3 regions of the Vibrio maritimus genome follow, and region 1 is predicted to be linked to each of the others. Evidence: predicted binding sites of a transcription regulator. Region 1 holds the regulator's gene; each other region holds the start of a gene.
What was found. Region 1 encodes PurR, which represses purine synthesis genes. Its sites were predicted from a motif close to TNANGNAAACGTTTNCNTNA; they were not measured.
Positions count from the first base shown of each region.

Region 1 (4,219 bases):
CTCATGGCAAGCTGGACATACCCACGGCACGTTACCGCTTTTCTCAGCCTGTTTTTGCCAATCTTGAATGACAGCTCGTGCCATCATTTCTTGCTCTTTGTTGAAAAGCCAAACGTAGGGTAGTGAATTTTCGTCAAACGGTACTTCCCCTCGTAACCCGAAAACACCTTCGCCTCGTACTTCACACTCGATACCTTCAGCCATCAACTGCTGTTGGACAATATGTGTTTCTGGTGGGTTATTGCCTACAAATATCTTCATCTATTCCTGTACCTGTGGCGAGCGAGAGATTTTTCCCATAATCCATTTAGCAATAAGTGGGAACAAACCGAGTAGGGCAAATGATGCCAACACGGTAGGGGAAACAATACCGGATAGACTGTCAATATTCGCTAGCTGAGTACCCGCATTGAGGTAGACTGCAGTTCCTGGCAACATACCCAGTTGACTCACCAAGTAATATTTAGAGACTCGAATTGGCGTGAGACCCATTAATAAGTTAATCAAGAAAAATGGGAACACAGGAATGAGTCTTAGAGAAAATAGATAGAAAGCACCGTCTTTTTCGACACCTTTATTGATCGTCTCAAGTTTCGAACCGAACTTACTTTGTACCCAATCGCGAAGTAGGAAGCGACTGCTCAAGAATGCCAATGTAGCGCCTATGGTACTCGCAAATGAAACAAGCAGTAAACTAGTCCAAAAGCCAAACAGTGCTGCGCCAAGTAAGGTAACCACGGCAGCGCCTGGAACAGAGAATGCAGTAATCGCTATGTAAGCGAAGAAATAGGTGAGGGCAGCAGCCACAAAGTTCTCATTGATGTATTCACTCAGTGCTACTTGCTGTACTTTTGCGTTTTCTAGTGTGAGATGTTGACCAAAGTTGATGCCCAAATAAATGACGACAGCAACCAAAACCAATCCTAGTATCAGCTTCTTGCTCATGACGATATCCTTTTGATGACTCAGTATTAGTGTAGTAGAAAGGCTGAGTATGTTTTTCCTTTCAACTAATACAAAAAAATCAGCCATAAGGCTGATTTTTTCTCGAGATGACCGTAACTTAATTAATTAAGCTAGCCAGTTCGTCTCTTTTAGTCTGAGGAATCACAGACCAATGAGTACCATTTATCGCACCTTCAAGAGCCCATAAAAGCTCTAAACCTACGGTACTTGAATGGGTTCTCTGAATGGCCTTGAAAGCCTCAACCGAACCATGATCCTGAAGTTCAACCACTGATTCAATGCCTGCTTTTTTGAGCATGCGCTCAGTGGCAAGGCGAAGATTCGGAAGGTCTTTCAGGCGATTAGGTTTCGCTTCGGATTGTTGCTCTTTCTCAGTTTTCGCGAACTCGAGTGCCTGTTTAGCGTGATCGAGAATACCTTCTTGATCTTGCCAACAGTCTTCAGGTAACGCGAAGTACTTAGTAACAACGGGAAATCCACGCTTTTTATAAACATAAGGCTTGTAACCCAGTTTTTTGAAGGTGGATACGGTCTGACGGTTAGTTCTGATATGTAATTTGTTATTCACTGCTAAGGCAAACATCGTATCATCTACGAAGATGCCAAATCCCCCAAACATGGAGCGAGACTTTACTCTTCCAAGCTGAGCGAATAATTGCATTGAATTTTTTAGTATAGGATTATCCATGCTTTATTCTTTTCTCGGTGTTATTGATTGTGTCACCAGAATCAGGTCCGAGAGTATAGCAATCAGGTGTCAGAGCTCTGTTAGGCATATGCCATAACTGAGTCTTCTCCCCTTGCCATCGGCAACCCCGCTACCTATCAATTAAAAATTGGTTTAGGCCGGAGGCTTTGCGTCCCACCCTTTCAGATGGTTTGCCCTGTGCGTGACTTCATTAGAATAAATGAAAACGACATAAGCCTATGATTACTCAGTTGCAAAAATGTGATGTTGGTTCAAATAATGGTGGGTTATTTGTGCTTGAGGGTGCGTAAAAAACTAACAATCGAGAGAAGAAAACTTGAATGGGGTTCAAAAAAAAGTGCCTGGAAAGGCACTTTTGTCAGCATTATGTAAGGCTTTTGACAGAGTCTCGTTCAACAATCTCTGGGTGCATTTCGAAAATGCGCTTTTCATGACCTTTATCTTTGATTCGTTCTAATAGAATCTCAAACGCGTTTTTACCGACACGACGTTTAGGTTGGTGAACCGTGGTTAGAGGTGGCGAGAAGTACTCAGCCAGCTCGATATTATCGTAACCAATGACAGAGATGTCCTCAGGTACGCGCACACCCAGTTGTTGTAGGCGACTCATCAGGCCAAACGCCATGGTGTCGTTGAAACAGAAGATAGCGGTAGGTCGGTCTTCCATTGCAGCAATACGGTTAGCTGCGATAACCGCTGTATCGCATTCGAAGTTGCCTTCAAGAATACGATCGTCTTTCATCTCGATACCTGCCTCAGCAAGGGCACGTTTGTAACCGATGATACGCTCTTGGCACACGGCTTTCTCCAAGTGACCGCTTAGACAAGCAATATCAGTGTGACCTTTTTCAATCAGGAACTTCGTTGCGAGATAACCGCCTTCTTCGGAGTTATCGATGATCTTGTCCGCTTGTGAGCTTTCTGGGCCCCAGTCCATGATAACTTTAGGAATGTCGGCGTGACGATCAAGCATCTCTAGCAGCTCTTCGGTAAGATCAGAGCACATCACGAGGATGCCATCCACGCGTTTCTCTGCCAGCATGCGAATGTAATCGCGTTGCTTTTCATACACACCACCAGTGTTACATAGGATCAGCGTGTAGCCTTGGCGGTAGCAGTAGCTCTCAACACCATCGATAACCTCAGAAAAGAACAGGTTAGTTGATTGAGTCACTAACATACCAATGGTTTTCGTTGAGTTACATTTTAAGCTACGTGCAACGGCGCTTGGTGCGTAGTTGAGTTCGTCGACCGCCGCCATCACTTTTTCTTGAGTTGCTTCAGCAACAAAGCGAGTCTTATTAATAACGTGGGATACTGTGGTCGTTGAAACGCCTGCAAGGCGGGCGACATCTTTAATAGTTGCCATAGTGATATCCTATTAGTCGCGGCTTGATAATTAACGTTGGTACCGCTTCAAGTATAGTGGTCTTTGCAAACATATAACGCTATGTTGTTGTAAACATAGTATTTGGCTGCGAAAACCGAAAGTTGCATGCAAGCCACGGCGAAAAAAGCTCAGAGCGTAGATTTCAACAGGTGTTTTTGGACACAAGTCCGCGTTGAATGCCAAGGGCATTTGCATTTAAACGGCGGATTGTAGACTTAGGTTTGGGCGCTGGCAATGACTTATCCAATAAATTTATAACTAAAGCGCAAATTAATTCTCACAGATGTGATGCAAATGATTTGCGCTTTAAGGTTGGCTAGCCTTGCTCACCCTCTAGGTAGGTGTAGTCAAGTTGGCAGAATGCTTCGAGTAGTTTAGCGGCAGAGGCATAAAACCCAAACTCGTCGTTGGTTTGGCATTTCGCAACAAACTGAGGTAGCCATGTCATCAAGTAGTTCTTGATGAACTCTGCTTGCTCGTGCAGCGCATCGTTCATATGTGCTTCCGCTTCAAGCTCATTGGAGCGAATGATTAAGTTGCCTAGAAAATCTAGCTCGATCGCGAGGTGATCCGCTGGCTCATTTAAGTCCTTATTCACTGCCACACTGTGCTTAGCTAACAGGTCAGCCATATCCTGTGCAGGTTGATCATTTAAAAGACCAGACTTACCAATATACATAGAGGCATAAGGCAATGCGCCATGCTTGTCCGACTTTAAAAATAGATCGCAAAAATCGGCAGAAAGCTCTAATTGTGCGTCTTCTCTGACTTGAAGGCGGTTCAAGGACTCTGTAAAGACCTGAATGGGTTCTTTTAGGGAAGGGTTTTCTCCTAAGCCAGATAAGAAAGAGCGAATTTCAGGGCTATGGTATTTGTTGAGTTCATCATCAGTGAGCTCGGCAGCGAATAGGCTTGAAAGCCACCAATAGATTTCTGCGCGTTGCTCATTAAATGCTTTGATTTCTTGCATTTGAATAATCTCCAAAAATGATAACTCTATTTTAGCCAATAAAGATGAATAGCAATAACTTGTTGTGTGAAAAATTGAGTTAACTTATGAAAAAATAAGACAAAAATTAATTTCTTTAAGGGTAAGTTAACACGAGTATTCGTTGCATATGAGACGCAATCGTTTTGGTTGTTTTGAATCAAAA
Region 1 covers NZ_CP090438.1:2,376,459-2,380,677, reverse strand. Annotated here, with positions in the region: gene LY387_RS10800 (DUF2007 domain-containing protein) at 1-261, opposite strand, end outside; gene LY387_RS10795 (TVP38/TMEM64 family protein) at 262-945, opposite strand; gene LY387_RS10790 (TfoX/Sxy family DNA transformation protein) at 1,064-1,654, opposite strand; cyclic di-GMP riboswitch class I at 1,772-1,860, opposite strand; gene purR (HTH-type transcriptional repressor PurR) at 2,040-3,044, opposite strand; gene torD (molecular chaperone TorD) at 3,382-4,035, opposite strand.

Region 2 (4,219 bases), 1.4 Mb from region 1:
AAGCAGGCTTTGCATCCAGCGCTGTGCTTTGATTTGCGCAGTAGTGCCAGTGCGGTCGCCATTGCCTTTGTATGCCCAATGCGCTGCCACACCCTTGTCAGCCATCTGGTCCATGTCTTCAGTACGAATCTGTACTTCAACAGGGACACCGTGAGGACCAACCATAGAGGTGTGAAGGGATTGATAGCCGTTCGCCTTTGGTACCGCAATGTAATCTTTCATGCGACCTGGACGGGGCTTATACAGGCTATGTACTTGACCAAGTACGCGATAGCAGGTGTCCGCCGTGTCCACGATAACGCGGAAGGCGTAGATATCCATGATGGTGTGGAAGCGCTGCTCTTTGGTTTTCATCTTGTTATAGATGGAGAACAGGTTCTTCTCACGACCCAACACGCGACAGTTCAAACCAACCTCACCGAGGCGGCCTTCGATCTCGCTATGGATACGCTGGATCATTTCCTTACGGTTACCACGAGCAGCTTTCACTACTTCTTTTAGAACGCGATAACGGTTTGGATAAAGTGCTTCAAAACCTAACTCTTCAAGCTCGGTCTTGATGTTGTGAATACCGAGACGATGCGCAAGCGGCGCGTAGATCTCTAGGGTTTCACGAGCAATACGGCGTTTCTTGTCCGGACGAAGCGCGCCCAATGTACGCATGTTATGAGTACGGTCACTGAGCTTAATCAAGATCACGCGGATGTCTTGCACCATGGCAAGCACCATCTTGCGGAAGTTTTCCGCTTGAGCTTCTTTGCGATCTCGGAATTTTAGCTTGTCGAGCTTAGAGACGCCGTCCACGAGTTCCGCGACGGTGTTGCCAAACTGTTCTTCTAGCTCTTCTTTGGTGACTTCCGTATCTTCAATGACATCATGCAACAGTGCTGCTTGCAGAGTTTCGATATCCAGACGCATTTCTGCGAGGATACGAGCAACCGCTACAGGGTGGATGATGTAAGGTTCACCGCTAGAGCGGGTCTGCCCTTCATGGGCATCTCTTGCTACCACATAAGATTGACGCAGAGCCTCAATTTGAGGCTCTGTTAGGTATTCTTGGGCAACGTCTTTAAGGCTATCGAATAGGTACAAATTATAGGCCCGAAAGTCGATGGAACTCTGATTGGATAGGTCGAATTAACGGTTGTGAGCGATGCTGCTTACTGCCGCTAGTTCTGCAGCTTCTTGCTCTTGCTGCTCTTGACGCTCGCGTGCGTCTAGTACTTCTTTCGTGATCAAGCCTTCTTCGATTTCGCGTAGAGCGATAACCGTTGGCTTATCATTTTCTTCTGGCACTAGTGCATCTTTACCACCGATTTGCATCTGACGTGCGCGGCGAGCCGAAATAAGAACTAGGTCGAAGCGGTTGCCAACTTTTTCAACAGCGTCTTGAACAGTTACGCGTGCCATAAGAACTCCAATAGTTAACTAAATTTTTGATGACGAGAAAGTATACAGGCTATTACATTTAGATTCTAGATCACAAATGATCCGTTTAGCTACTGTTACTTAGGTTTTAATTGCGCGCTACCTTCGAAGTAGCACATTCGTCATCCCCTTGAAAAAGGGGATCTCGTGCGGCGAGTGACTCATATAATTTGAGCACGATACTCGCTGATAAAGATCCTCACTTTCGTGAGGATGACGGCTTTCTATCCAGCTAGCAAAGCATCCAGCATGCCTTTATATTTCACCGCTTGCTTGTCTTGCTTCAAACGCTCAGCACGCAAAATCGCTTTAAAATCAACAAGTGCGCCATCAAAGTCATCGTTGACGATAACATAGTCGTACTCGTTGTAATGTGACATTTCTGATTTTGCTTCGCTCATGCGTTTTGCGATCACTTCGTCGCTGTCTTGACCGCGCACGTTTAGGCGGCGCTCAAGTTCACTGTTTGAAGGCGGAAGAATAAAGACGCTTTTCGCTTCTGGCATTTGCTCGCGGATCTGACGCGCGCCTTGCCAGTCGATATCTAGGAAGACATCGATGCCTTTCTCTAGCGTTTCTTCAATCCACAGGCGAGACGTACCGTAGTAGTTACCAAACACTTCGGCGTACTCTAGAAATGCGCCTTGCTCAATCAGTGACTCAAACTCTGATTTTTCAACAAAGTGGTAGTGCACGCCGTCTTCTTCACCAGGGCGCATGCCGCGAGTGGTGTGAGAAACAGAAACCTTCATTGCGTAGGTTGGGTTTTTTTCCAACATAGCTGCAATTAAGCTCGATTTACCAGCGCCGCTTGGTGCCGATACGATATACAGGGTGCCTTTACCAATCATTTGTCAGTGTCCGCATTCTTGGGTTGAAGGAATAGAAGCTGCGCGATGCACTCTTCTATTTTAGATAAAACACTGGCCCAAGTGCTGAAATTTCGGCCAGAAAAATGGAGGCGAAGAGTATCATGATTGAGGGCAGCACGACAAGCTGTCTTCTCTTTGATGTGAGGACTTGCATAAGGCGCACGGGGTAGGTGCCGAGAGTTGAGACGCAATATTCAAAGCAAACGTTTGCTTATTTATCAAGGTTTTGTTTTTTAAGCGATAAAAACCAACAAGAAAAACATTGATTTATTTCTCTGGCTGATTAGAATTCGCGCCATTATTTTTGTCGCGCATACGTTTGCGTCTCCGTCATTTCTATCTTTAAAGGTTCCACTGTGAGTGCAGAATTAGCTGGCCAAAGGCAAGCCAACCCCTCTTTTATCGAAGCTACCTTCAAGGTGAGCGAGCGTAAATCTACGATCGGCACCGAGGTATATGCAGGTTTTATTACGTTTCTAGCGATGAGCTACATCCTAGCGGTGAACCCAGCCATCTTGGGTGATATTCCCGGCATGGACCGCGGCGCGGTATTCACTGCAACGGCGTTAGCTGCGGCATTTGCGACTCTAATTATGGGTTTCTTTGGTAACTACCCAGTGATGCTTGCACCTGGTATGAGCATGAATGGCTTCTTTAAAGGCATGCTTCTTAGCGGCTCAGTGGCTCTGGTTTGGCATGAAGCGCTACTGGGTATCTTCTTCTCGGGCATCATCTACTTGATCTTATCAATGACTAAGATCCGTAAAGCAATGATCGAATCGATTCCAGAAGACCTAAAGCTGGCGATTACCGTATCGCTCGGCTTGTTTATCGCCTTCTTAGGGCTTAAGAACGCCGGTATCATCGTTTCAAACCCAATCATCTTGGTGAGCATGGGCGATATCCTGAACCCTCAGGTTATGATCGCTTACATCAGTATCTTTATTGCGCTGGGTTGTATGGTTCGCGATATCAAGCTGGCGACGTTTATTTCGTTCATATCAGCCATCGTTCTGACCATCCTTGCTGACACCTTTATGGGTACAAGCAACGCACCAATTCCAGATCAGCTCGTCGCGATGCCACCAAGCATGGCAGGTAGCTTTGGTGCTATCTTCGATTTCTCTGGTCTAACGGCAGAGAAGATGTTTGATCTGCTGTTCATCGTGATTATCTTTTTAATTGTCGACTTCTTCGATGGTTTGAGCACGATTGTGGGTGTGGGCCGTGACGCTGGCATCATCGACAAAGACGGCAAGGTGCCAAATGCTCGTTCAGCGCTCGTCGCTGATGCGGGTGGTACAGTAATGGGCTCGCTGCTTGGTACTACGTCGGTTACAGCATTCTCTGAGTCGGGCATCGCGTCTTCTCAAGGTGCGAAAACCGGCCTAGCGGCAGTTGTAGTAGCCGGTTTGTTCTTTGTGTCTCTATTCCTATACCCGCTATTCTCATTGTTCTCTGCGGCCATGGTGGCACCAGCGATGGTTGTGGTTGGTATTTACATGATTGGTCGCCTAGGCGATATTAAGTGGGACAAAAAAGAGTCGCGCATCGCTGCCTTCTTTACCATTATGTTTACCGTGCTGAGCTTCTCACCAGCAAACGGTATGGCGATGGGCTTTATCAGTTATGCATTTAGTATGGTTGTGGCAGGCAAGGGTAGAGAGGTTCATCCGGTGATCTATGTGTTGTCGGCGCTGTTTATGACTTACTTGGTGTTGTTGTAGTCACTTGTAAATATTGAACCTGCACACAGCGGCTCTCGTCATTCCTGCGCAGGCAGGAATCTAATTGAGGCTTGGCGCGAGCGTTGAGAAGACCCCTGCCTGCGCAGGGGTGACGATAAATTTTGTTTTCTAAGAACTCTAAAGCGCCGTCATTCCACTGGCCGTGCACTACGTAGGCAGGAATCTTCTTGA
Region 2 covers NZ_CP090438.1:151,336-155,554, forward strand. Annotated here, with positions in the region: gene spoT (bifunctional GTP diphosphokinase/guanosine-3',5'-bis pyrophosphate 3'-pyrophosphohydrolase) at 1-1,092, opposite strand, end outside; gene rpoZ (DNA-directed RNA polymerase subunit omega) at 1,138-1,410, opposite strand; gene gmk (guanylate kinase) at 1,653-2,276, opposite strand; gene LY387_RS00730 (NCS2 family permease) at 2,657-4,027, shown strand.
Region 2: a site for PurR is predicted at 2,608-2,627, ahead of LY387_RS00730 (NCS2 family permease). Genes of this name have one in related genera too.

Region 3 (4,219 bases), 440 kb from region 1:
GACGAAGAACGCGGTCAACCGCATCGTTCATTTCAATGCCTTCACGAGAGATCGCAGGGCTGTCTACTTTCAGTGTTTTCGCATCACGGTGCATCTTCGGCGTTTTGCCAAGAAGGATGTCCATCGGCATGTCGATTGGCGTGTTGTCGAAGTGTGAATCTTCAAGTTTCAGTTCACGCTCTTCTGTTGCCACACCCACTACTGCGTAAGGTGCGCGCTCACGCTTACAGATAGCATCGAATGCTTCCATGTTCTCTGGCGCTACCGCCATTACATAGCGTTCTTGAGATTCGTTACACCAGATCTCAAGTGGGCTCATGCCTGGCTCATCGTTTGGTACGTCACGAAGCTGGAAGATACCACCGCGCTCACCATCATCAACAAGCTCAGGAAGTGCGTTTGAGATACCGCCCGCGCCCACATCGTGGATAAATGCGATTGGGTTGTCTTCACCTAGCTGCCAGCAGCGGTCGATCACTTCTTGACAGCGACGTTCCATCTCTGGGTTTTCACGCTGTACTGACGCAAAGTCTAGGTCTTCAGCAGACTGACCAGATGCCATAGAAGACGCTGCACCGCCACCAAGACCGATGTTCATTGCAGGACCACCAAGTACAATTAGGCTTGCACCTACAGGGATCTCTTTCTTCTGAACGTGCTCATCACGGATGTTACCCATACCACCAGCAATCATGATCGGCTTGTGGTAACCACGCACTTCTTCACCTGCGTGTGATGTAACTTTCTCTTCGTAAGTACGGAAGTAACCCAGTAGGTTTGGACGACCAAATTCGTTGTTAAATGCCGCGCCACCTAGTGGACCTTCTAGCATGATATCTAGGGCGTTAACGATACGGCCTGGCTTACCAAAGTCGGTTTCCCAAGGCTGTTCGAAGCCAGGAATGCGAAGGTTAGACGTTGTGAAACCAACAAGACCTGCTTTTGGCTTACCGCCAATACCTGTTGCGCCTTCGTCACGGATTTCACCGCCACTACCTGTCGATGCACCCGGCCATGGAGAAATCGCTGTTGGGTGGTTGTGTGTTTCCACCTTCATTAGGATGTGCGCTTTCTCGTGGTTGTAGCCGTATTGACGTGTTTTTGGATCTGGGAAGAAACGACCCACTTCAGAGCCTTCCATAACCGCTGCATTATCTTTGTATGCAGACAGGACGTGGTCTGGTGTCGTTTCAAATGTGTTTTTGATCATCTTGAATAGCGACTTGTCTTGCTTAACGCCGTCGATAGTCCAATCTGCGTTGAAGATCTTGTGACGACAGTGCTCAGAGTTCGCCTGTGCAAACATCATCAATTCGATGTCTGTTGGGTTGCGCTCTAGCTTAGTCACAAAGCTTTCAACTAGGTAATCAATTTCATCTTCTGCAAGTGCAAGACCAAGCGTCACGTTCGCTTCTTCTAGTGCTTTGCGACCGCCTGTTAGTAGATCAACATCGGCAACTGGTGCTGGCTCTGCGACTTGGAACAGCGCTGCCGCTGATTCGAAGTCAGAGAAAACCACTTCCATCATGCGATCGTGGATCACTGCTTTAAGCTCAACAAGTTGAAGCTCAGTCAGTTCGCTTGATGTCTCTACATAGTAAGCAGTACCGCGCTCTAGACGAGTCACTTTGTCTAGGCCACAGTTGTTCGCAATATCCGTAGATTTAGAGGACCATGGCGAGATGGTGCCAGGGCGAGGTGTCACTAGTAGCAGTGTGCCTGTTGGCTCGTGCTCTTCGATAGTTGGACCGTAAGTCAGCAACTTCTCTAATTTTTCAACTTCAGACTCATCCAGGTCTGCCGTTAGGTCGGCAAAGTGGGCAAACTCAGCGTAAATACCTGTTACTGGTAGGTTTAGTTCACGACAAAGCTCTAGTAGCTTGTTAACACGAAACTCAGAAAGAGCTGGGGAACCACGCAAAATTCTCATGTGCTTAGGTCTCTTATGCAGTTGATTTAGGTGAAATTCTTATAAATTCAATCAGTTAATAGTAAAAACTGAACTTATAACGATTTCTCCTACCTTGATGCGGCGGTATTATAGAGGATTTTTTTTTGTGACGTAAGCGTTGGCGCAAACGTTTTCGTCATTTTTTTTTGTTTTGCCGAAATACGCTAGAGATCGATGATAAAGTGACCACTCTCGGGTGTTTCTGCTATCTCGCTTTGCCAAGGACCTCAGCTTTGGTATAAAGACAGCACTAACGTTGTGAGATCTATGAATTAATGCAAAGTCTTTCTGCTGCTCGCTGGCCTAATCGTCGCTGGTTAAAATTGCTATCTGTGTGCCTTTTCTCAATCGGGTTGGCTGGCTGCCAAATCGATTCTGATCCTAAAAGTGAACTCGAAAACATCAAAGAACGCGGTGTACTTCGCGTAGGTACACTCAATAATCAGCTCTCTTACTATATTGGTCCTGATGGCCCTACTGGCCTCGATTATGAATTAGCCAGACAGTTTGCAGACGCATTGGGCGTTCGTTTAGAGATGAAACCTGCTTATCGTCAAGCAAGCCTATTCCCTGCTCTGCAAAAGGGTGAGATCGATATTATTGCGGCTGGACTTAGTCAGTCTCCAGAGCGTATTCAAGGCTTTCGCGCTGGGCCCGCTTACTACTATGTCAGTCAACAGGTCGTCTATAAGAAAGGTCAGTGGCGTCCGCGTAACCTTGAGCAACTCCTCAACAACCAGCAAGAGTTAATCGATCAAGCTGATGGCGAAGAAGTGTTTGCGATTGTCAAAGACTCACACTTTGAAAAGACCATGGCAACGGTGACCGAAGAACATCCAGAGATCCGCTATTACATCGACGCGAATGCTGACGTCAACGACCTGCTGAAACAAGTCTCCGAGGGCAAACTGAAATTCACCATGGCGGACTCTGTTGAGCTTTCTCTGTCACAGCGCATCTATCCCGACCTGGCCCTCGCCTTTGAGATGACTGAAGATCAGCCAATCTCTTGGTACATGCGTAAATCAGAAGATGAAAGCCTGTATGCCTTGCTTATTGAGTTCTTTGGGCAACTTAAACAGACAGGGGATCTAGCAAACCTAGAAGAAAAGTATCTAGGTCATATCGGCGTATTTGATTATGTGGATACCCGCGCCTTTATCCGAGCGCTCGATAGTAAGCTACCTAAATGGTCACCACTATTTAAAAAGTACTCCAAAGAGTTTGACTGGCGTTTGATTGCCGCTTTGGCGTACCAAGAGTCACATTGGAATCCAGTGGCAAAATCACCAACCGGTGTACGCGGGATGATGATGCTGACATTACCGACTGCCAAAAGCGTTAACGTGACCAATCGACTCGACCCTGAACAGTCTGTGCGTGGTGGTGTGGAATACCTACGCCGAATTGTTGATCGCGTGCCTGACTCAATCAGTGAGCACGAAAAAATCTGGTTTGCCCTCGCTTCCTACAATGTTGGTTTCGGCCACATGATGGATGCAAGACGCCTGACAAAACGCCAAGGTGGCGACCCAGATGCGTGGGCGGATGTGAAAGATCGTTTACCGCTGCTGCGCCAAAAGAAGTTTTACAGTCAGACTCGCTATGGCTACGCGCGAGGCGATGAAGCCCGCAACTACGTGGAAAACATTCGTCGTTACTATCAAAGCATCATTGGTCATGTCGATAAACAGCTCGCTGCGCAAGCTGAGGAAGAGCTCAGTACCGAAGACTTGATCGTGATTCCACCGCTACCACCTGTGTCAGGCGCGGTTTCTAGCGCAGAGGCAACCATCAGTGCCGCGCAATCTACAGAAATACCCGCCGTTGGTGGCAATACAGGTCGCTAACTATCACTCTCTTTCAAGTGTGCGAAATCTAGTTCACTTCGCACACTTGAAATCCGACCACTAAGCCCTTACATTACTGTTTGAGACTAGAGGAGACGATCGTCCTGATCCCTCGACTTTTCTCATCTGGCAGGTACGTCCGTACCATCCACAAACTGTGCATACTTTTTCAGCGGCTCTAGTCAAGAGTAGAAAAAGTGTGTGTTGGACTCCGACATCGATCCATTGATAAGGACATCTAGTACGTCATTAAGCGTATAGAGTTAGATCGGAGAGGTTTACCAGTAGTGAAAGGAGGTAGTTTTATGCTTGCAAGGAAACGAAAGCAATCTAAACACCTTAATAAGACGGTGGCAGCAAACCGCCGCAAACGTAAGATGGCTAACAATAAGAAGAAAGTTATTTGGCGTCATCGAGC
Region 3 covers NZ_CP090438.1:2,818,895-2,823,113, forward strand. Annotated here, with positions in the region: gene purL (phosphoribosylformylglycinamidine synthase) at 1-1,930, opposite strand, end outside; gene mltF (membrane-bound lytic murein transglycosylase MltF) at 2,227-3,801, shown strand; gene LY387_RS12895 (hypothetical protein) at 4,107-4,219, shown strand, end outside.
Region 3: a site for PurR is predicted at 2,071-2,090, ahead of purL (phosphoribosylformylglycinamidine synthase). Genes of this name have one in related genera too.